DNA from 3 places in the Erwinia sp. CGal63 genome. Region 1 is predicted to be linked to each of the others. Evidence: predicted binding sites of a transcription regulator. Region 1 holds the regulator's gene; each other region holds the start of a gene.
The links. The regulator ArgR, encoded in region 1, controls arginine synthesis, uptake and breakdown. The targets are predictions, from matches to a motif close to ANTGAATAAAAATACANT.
Positions count from the first base shown of each region.

Region 2: the regulator ArgR is predicted to act here: its motif matches at 1,211-1,228, upstream of argA (amino-acid N-acetyltransferase).
Region 3: the regulator ArgR is predicted to act here: its motif matches at 1,104-1,121, upstream of argC (N-acetyl-gamma-glutamyl-phosphate reductase).

Region 1 is NZ_JAKUMN010000002.1:35,278-37,548, forward strand. Features, by position in the region: gene MKZ79_RS08905 (barstar family protein) at 1-74, shown strand, start outside; gene yhcN (peroxide/acid stress response protein YhcN) at 145-414, opposite strand; gene yhcN (peroxide/acid stress response protein YhcN) at 517-780, opposite strand; gene argR (transcriptional regulator ArgR) at 1,191-1,661, opposite strand; gene mdh (malate dehydrogenase) at 2,067-2,271, shown strand, end outside.
Region 2 is NZ_JAKUMN010000002.1:458,988-461,258, reverse strand. Features, by position in the region: gene amiC (N-acetylmuramoyl-L-alanine amidase AmiC) at 1-1,034, opposite strand, end outside; gene argA (amino-acid N-acetyltransferase) at 1,261-2,271, shown strand, end outside.
Region 3 is NZ_JAKUMN010000009.1:12,370-14,640, reverse strand. Features, by position in the region: gene argE (acetylornithine deacetylase) at 1-1,056, opposite strand, end outside; gene argC (N-acetyl-gamma-glutamyl-phosphate reductase) at 1,228-2,232, shown strand; gene argB (acetylglutamate kinase) at 2,247-2,271, shown strand, end outside.

The sequences.
Region 1 (2,271 bases):
ATGGCGCGCTGATCCTGCTGTTTGACGAAGCGGAAGAGGAGCTGGAAGGCGAGTTGCGTTTTAACGTGCGTTGAGCGAAAAAAGGCCCCCGGCGAACGGGGCCAAAAGGTTCGTCATAAACCGTTAGGGTACGGCGACGAGGAATTACTTATAGAGTTCTGCGGTCGCGTGATAGTTGCCGTTGTTATAGGCCTCAATCACCCGATAGGCCGTAGCCCCCTGCTGATCGGCTTTTTGCGACAGCTGCTCGCGAATAGTCGTTGGCGCGCCGTCGATGCCGCTGACGCTGATGGTGCCGACGGACTGAAGATTTTCACTGGCGACCTGCTGATCGGTGACCAGGTTAGCGGCGCTGGCGCCGAAGGAGAGAACGGAAGCCAGGCTTAGTGCGGCGATAGCGAATGTAGTTTTCATAACAGATGCTCCAGAGTAGGGCGATAACCGAAAGGGCTAAAAAACGTTTATTATTCTTGGGGTTACCGTCGGGTTACGAGTTCGTTGTTGCGTACGTTTAACTTATTTATACAGCTCAGCCGTAGCGTGATAGTTGCCATTCATGTAGGCCTCTACAACGCGATAGGCTTTAGCGCCCTGAGCGTCAGCTTTTTCATTCAGCTGCGCCTTGATATCCATTGGTGAAGCGCTGACGCCGCTGACGCTAACGGTGCCGATCGATTGCATGTTTTGCGCCTGATCCGCATTAACGGAATCAGCTGCAAAAGCACCAAAAGAGAGCACGGAAAGCAAGCTTGCGGCAGCGATGGTCATTTTTACGTTCATGGTCGTTTTCCTCGTCATTGTTTTTATCTTGTCGTTAGTGTGATTCACATCACGAAAAGGATTATAGATCTGATAACGTAAAAAATTAATAGCATGCTAATAATGTTTTGTTGCGATACTTAAACACTTAACCACCTTTTAATAACGTTCGGTTATAAAAAACGCTTATAATTTATGCCGGCTGTGTTAAATATCCGTAAAAACATTGGGATAGGCGAATTTAACCATTTGTGCGCTTATTTGCGGCAGATCACGCTGCGAGACAGGAGTCTGCAAAATGAAACGACAATATCAAAATGGTCAGGGTAGTGGATTATGCTGTTTATGAAAGGGTGCGGTGAGACAAAATAGGGCGCCGACAGGGGCGACGCCGAGGAAAAGCTACGTTTGCGCGCGGAAAAACCGGCGGTTTACAGTTCCTGATCGAACAATTTCAGAACGGAATCACGAAGATCCCTGATAGTGACATGCCGCGCCGGGGTAATAAAAATGGTGTCGTCGCCGGCAATCGTTCCGAGAATCCCTTCCGGTTTGCCCAACGAATCCAGCATCCTGGCAATCAGCTGCGCCGCGCCCGGGCTGGTATGGATCACGATCAGCGCATCGTTGTGGTCGATATCCAGCACCAGATTTTTTAGCGGGCTGCTGGTGGTCGGTACGCCCAGCTCGGCGGGCAGGCAATAAACCATCTCCATTTTGGCGTTGCGCGTCCGCACGGCGCCAAAGCGGGTCAACATACGCGACACTTTGGACTGGTTGATATTATCGAAGCCCTGCTCCTGCAGCGCCGTGACAATTTCGCCCTGCGAGCTGAATTTTTCTTCTTTTAATAAGGCCTTAAACGCCTTGATCAAATCTTCTTGTTTTGCCGGATTACGCATGGTTTTTCACTAAAAGTCGCCAGAGAATGCCCAATGGGGTAAGGGGAGTATTATGCAATTTTCTGCATTTTTATGCAAACATGGCCGCTTTTTCAGGTTCGTTTACAGCTGGCTGACAGAAAATCTGCCGGAAAAATTCGCCATATTGCGCGGTGTCGCGCACAATAAGTGAACAGAATGTTATAAAATTGATGTTCTTTAGATAAGATTTACTGTTATGACTTAACGCCAGCTATGCTGCCTGGCCGCCTTAGCGGCTTCATCCGGCATAATGCGATTTTATCCTGTATGATGCGCGGTCGTGCAAAAGAGGGTAAATGCTGTCGCTCAGGCTTCACGGCTCGGTTATGGTGTTAACTAAATGATTTCCCGGTACTTCCCTGGCAAAATAATAAGGAGTTTAGGATGAAAGTTGCAGTTCTCGGCGCGGCTGGCGGCATTGGCCAGGCCCTTGCTCTTCTGCTCAAGACCCAGCTTCCGGCAGGTTCAGAACTCTCACTGTACGATATTGCTCCTGTTACGCCCGGCGTGGCTGTGGATCTAAGCCATATTCCTACGGCAGTAAAAATCAAAGGCTTTAGCGGCGAAGACGCGACGCCGGCGCTGCAGG
Region 2 (2,271 bases), 420 kb from region 1:
TTCTTTATATGCCCCAACACCTCTTTGCCAAACTTCAGGCTGTCATTTACGGTCAGGCTCTGCACCATATCGAACATGGTATGGTCAAGATAGCGATCGCCGCTCATGCTGACGCCGCCGATTAAATCCGATTCGTTCTGCGTTTGCGCCAGGTAGCGCGCGGCCGTGCTGGTAGCGCCTTTCGTCGACAGCGCAAAGACAGAGGAACCTCGCGCCGCGCGGTTGGTGAAAGCATCGGCATGAATCGAAACGAACAGATCGGCACGCAGCCTGCGCGCTTTCGCCACCCTCACCTTTAACGGAATAAAGACGTCTTCGCTGCGGGTCATATGGGCGCGCATATTGGGCTGCTTATCGATCAGCGTTTTCAGCCGGCGGGCGATTTTCAGCACCACATCCTTTTCTTTGGTTTTATGCTTGCCGATAGCGCCGGAATCTTCGCCGCCGTGACCAGGATCGATCATGATAATAATCGGCCGATCCCTGCCCGCTTTGCCGGGCAGCGGCGCGGAAGCCGGCTGGCCGCTCTCCAGCTCGCCCTTATTGTAATCCTGCAGCAGCGCCAGCAGCGGATCGTCTTCGTGATTATGGCTGCGGTTTCTGGCCGGATAGAGATCCAGCACCAGGCGGTTTTTAATATTAGCCACCGGATCGAGCGTAAAGACTTTTGGCGATACGCTCTGTTTCAGCTCCAGCACCAGCCGCACCGTATGCGGATCGAACTGCCCAACGCGAGCGTTTTTGATATAGGGATCGTCGCTGCGTACCAGGCTGCCGACATGATTAAGCGCGTGATTCAGCTGCACGCCGGAAATATCCACCACCACGCGTTCGGGATGGCTCAGCGCGAACTGTTTATATTTTAGCGGCTTACTCGATTCCAGCGTCACGCGGGAATAGGTTGATGAAGGCCAGATGCGCACGGCTACGATATGACTGCTTGCAGCCAGCCCCACTTTGCTGACGCTCAGCAGCAGCGCTGCGCCAGCTCCCTGTAAAAAGCGGCGTCGGCCGGGCGAAGGTAAATCGGTCATGCCACTCCAGTAATGAAATTGCTGTTTTGTAAAGAAAAATAAAACCAAAAAACTGCCAGTCGCCAAAACTGTAGCGAATCCTGCTGCCGGTGTCACCCCAAAAAAGCCCCAATGCGTCGCCGCGTTAAGCCGTATCAGCAAAGATGACGAAAATTGCCCCTTGCACGTTGGCGATAAAAGAATAAAAATACAATTTTAGCGAATAATAATTCATAGAGGGTTTGCCGTGAAGGAACGGAGTACCGAGCTGGTTCAGGGGTTTCGCCATACCGTGCCCTACATCAACGCCCACCGTGGTAAGACGTTTGTCATTATGCTGGGCGGCGAAGCCATCGAGCATGAGAACTTCTCAAGCATCGTCAATGATATCGGCCTGCTGCACAGTCTCGGCATCCGCCTGGTGGTGGTATACGGCGCCAGGCCGCAGATCGACGCCAATCTGGCGGAGCATCAGCTTGAGCCCGTTTATCACAAGCATACCCGCGTAACCGATGCGCAGTCGCTGGAGCTGGTCAAGCAGGCTGCAGGCCGTTTGCAGCTGGATATCACCGCGCGTTTGTCGATGAGCCTCAATAATACGCCGCTGCAGGGCGCGCATATTAACGTGGTCAGCGGCAACTTTATTATCGCGCAGCCGCTGGGCGTCGACGACGGCGTGGATTACTGCCACAGCGGTCGCATTCGCCGCATTGACGAAGAGGCGATCCACCGTCAGCTCGACAGCGGCGCTATCGTGCTGCTTGGGCCGGTTGCCGTTTCCGTTACCGGCGAGAGCTTTAACCTGACTTCGGAAGAGGTCGCTACCCAGCTGGCGATCAAGCTGAAGGCGGAAAAAATGATCGGCTTCTGCGCGGAACAGGGCGTGACCGACCATGAAGGCGCGATTATCTCCGAGCTGTTTCCGAACGAAGCGCAGCAGCGCATTGTGGAGCTGGAAGAGAGCAATGACTACCTTTCCTCTACCGTGCGCTTTTTACGCGGTGCGGTTAAAGCCTGCCGTAGCGGCGTGCGCCGCAGCCATCTGATCAGCTATCAGGAAGATGGCGCGTTACTGCAGGAGCTTTTCTCTCGCGACGGTATCGGCACGCAGATTGTTATGGAGAGCGCCGAGCAGATCCGTCGCGCCACCATCAACGATATCGGCGGCATCCTTGAGCTGATCCGCCCGCTGGAGCAGCAGGGCATTCTGGTGCGCCGCTCGCGCGAGCAGCTGGAGATTGAGATCGATAAATTCACC
Region 3 (2,271 bases), on a different contig from region 1:
GTTAATTGAGCCTGGCCCTAACACCAGCGTCGGACACAGCTGCTGGATAAACGGCGCCTCGGTGCAGTAATTCACAATGCTGGTTTCCGTACCCAGCAGCTTCTCCACCACTTTTACCAGGCGATGATCGGCCGGACATTCGTAGCCCGGAATGGGCGGATGCAGCTGGCTGACATTGACGCGGCCTGGCCAGCGCTCGCTGACCGGCGCCAGCGCCTCGTTGATCAACCCTTCCAGCTCGTTCAGCGTCAGGCCGGGCAGCGGCCGTAAATCCATATGCAGTTCACAGCAGGCGCAGATGCGGTTCGCCGCGTCGCCGCCGCTGATATGGCCGAAGTTCATTGTGGGATAAGGAATGGCGAAACCGTCGTGATGATAGCGTTCCTTCAGCGTGTTGCGCAGGCCCATCAGCTGAGTGATCGACTCATGCATCAGTTCGATGGCGTTGACGCCGCGCGAAGGATCGCTGGAGTGGCCCGACTGACCTTCGATACGGATCGCGTTCGACATATGGCCTTTGTGCGCGCGCACCGGCTGCAGCGAAGTCGGTTCACCGATGATGGCGCAGTCGGGCCGTACGGTGGCGTTTTCAGAGAAATATTTTGCGCCCGCCATGGTGGTTTCCTCATCGGCGGTCGCCAGCACGTAGAGCGGTTTGCTCAGCTTCGTCACGTCCACATCGCGCAGCGCGTCCAGAATAAAAGCGAAGAAACCTTTCATATCAGCCGTGCCCAGGCCATAGAGCTTGTTGTCGTGCTCGGTCAGGGTAAAAGGATCGCGCGTCCAGCGGCCGTCGTCGAACGGCACGGTATCGCTATGGCCGGCCAGCAGCAGGCCGCCCGCGCCGCTGCCGCTGCGCGCCAGCATATTGAATTTGTGCCGCGTGCCGGGAACCGGCTGCACTTCCACCGCAAAGCCCAGGTCGCGAAACCAGCCTGCCAGCAAACTGATTAAAGCTTCATTACTCTGATCCATCGCGCTGTCGGTGGCGCTGATGGACGGCGTGGCGATCAACTCACGGTAAAGCTCGATAAAAGGCGGTAATTTTGTCTTCACTGTTGACAGTCCTTGCGTTAGGATAGTATCAATATTCATGCACTAATAGTGAATAAAAATACATTAATGGCGTGGGGAAGGAAACCAAATTTCCTGCTTGTCCGGCGCCAGCCGCGTGGGGAAACGGCCCGGAGCCGTTACCCGAAACCAGAGACCGTTATAAGGTGTCCGATGTTAAATACGCTGATTGTTGGTGCCAGTGGCTACGCTGGCGTAGAGCTTGCGACTTACCTGAATCGTCACCCTCAGGTGAACATAACCGCTTTGGCGGTATCAGCGCAAAGCCCTGACGCAGGAAAATTGCTTTCCGATCTGCATCCGCAGCTGAAAGGAATCCTGGATATGCCGCTGCAGCCGCTGACGAGCGCGGCGGAGTTTGCGGATAAAGTCGACGTGGTATTTCTGGCGACGGCGCACGAAGTGAGCCACGATCTGGCGCCGGAGTTTCTGGCGGCGGGCTGCGTGGTGTTCGATCTCTCGGCGGCGTTCCGCGTCAATGAAGAGAGCTTCTTCACCGACTACTACGGTTTCCCGCATCAGCATAAAGAGTGGCTGGCGAAAGCGGTCTACGGCCTGGCCGAATGGCAGCAGAGCAAGCTGAAGGAAGCGCAGCTGATTGCGGTGCCGGGCTGCTATCCAACCGCTGCGCAGCTGGCGCTGAAGCCGCTGATTGAGGCGAATCTGCTGAACGACGCGCAGTGGCCGGTAATCAACGCCACCAGCGGCGTCAGCGGCGCGGGACGCAAAGCTTCCGTGACCACCAGCTTCTGCGAGGTCAGCCTGCAGCCTTACGGCATTTTCACCCATCGTCATCAGCCGGAAATCGCCGCGCATCTTGGCGTGCCGGTGATTTTCACTCCGCATCTGGGCAACTTCCCGCGCGGCATTCTGGCAACCACCACCTGTCGGCTGAAGGCGGGCGTAACGCGTGATGATGTGGCCGAAGCTTTTCACAACGCCTATCACGATAAGCCGCTGGTGCGCGTCTATGATAAAGGCGTGCCGTCGATCAAAGGCGTGGTTGGCCTGCCGTTCTGCGACATTGGCTTCGCCGTGCAGGGCGAGCACGCGATTATCGTGTCGGCGGAAGATAACCTGCTGAAAGGCGCATCGTCGCAGGCGGTGCAGTGTATGAATATTCGTTTCGGTTTCCCGGAAACGCAGTCGCTTATTTAATCAGTGAGAAAGCCATGACCAACCCTCTAATTATCAAAC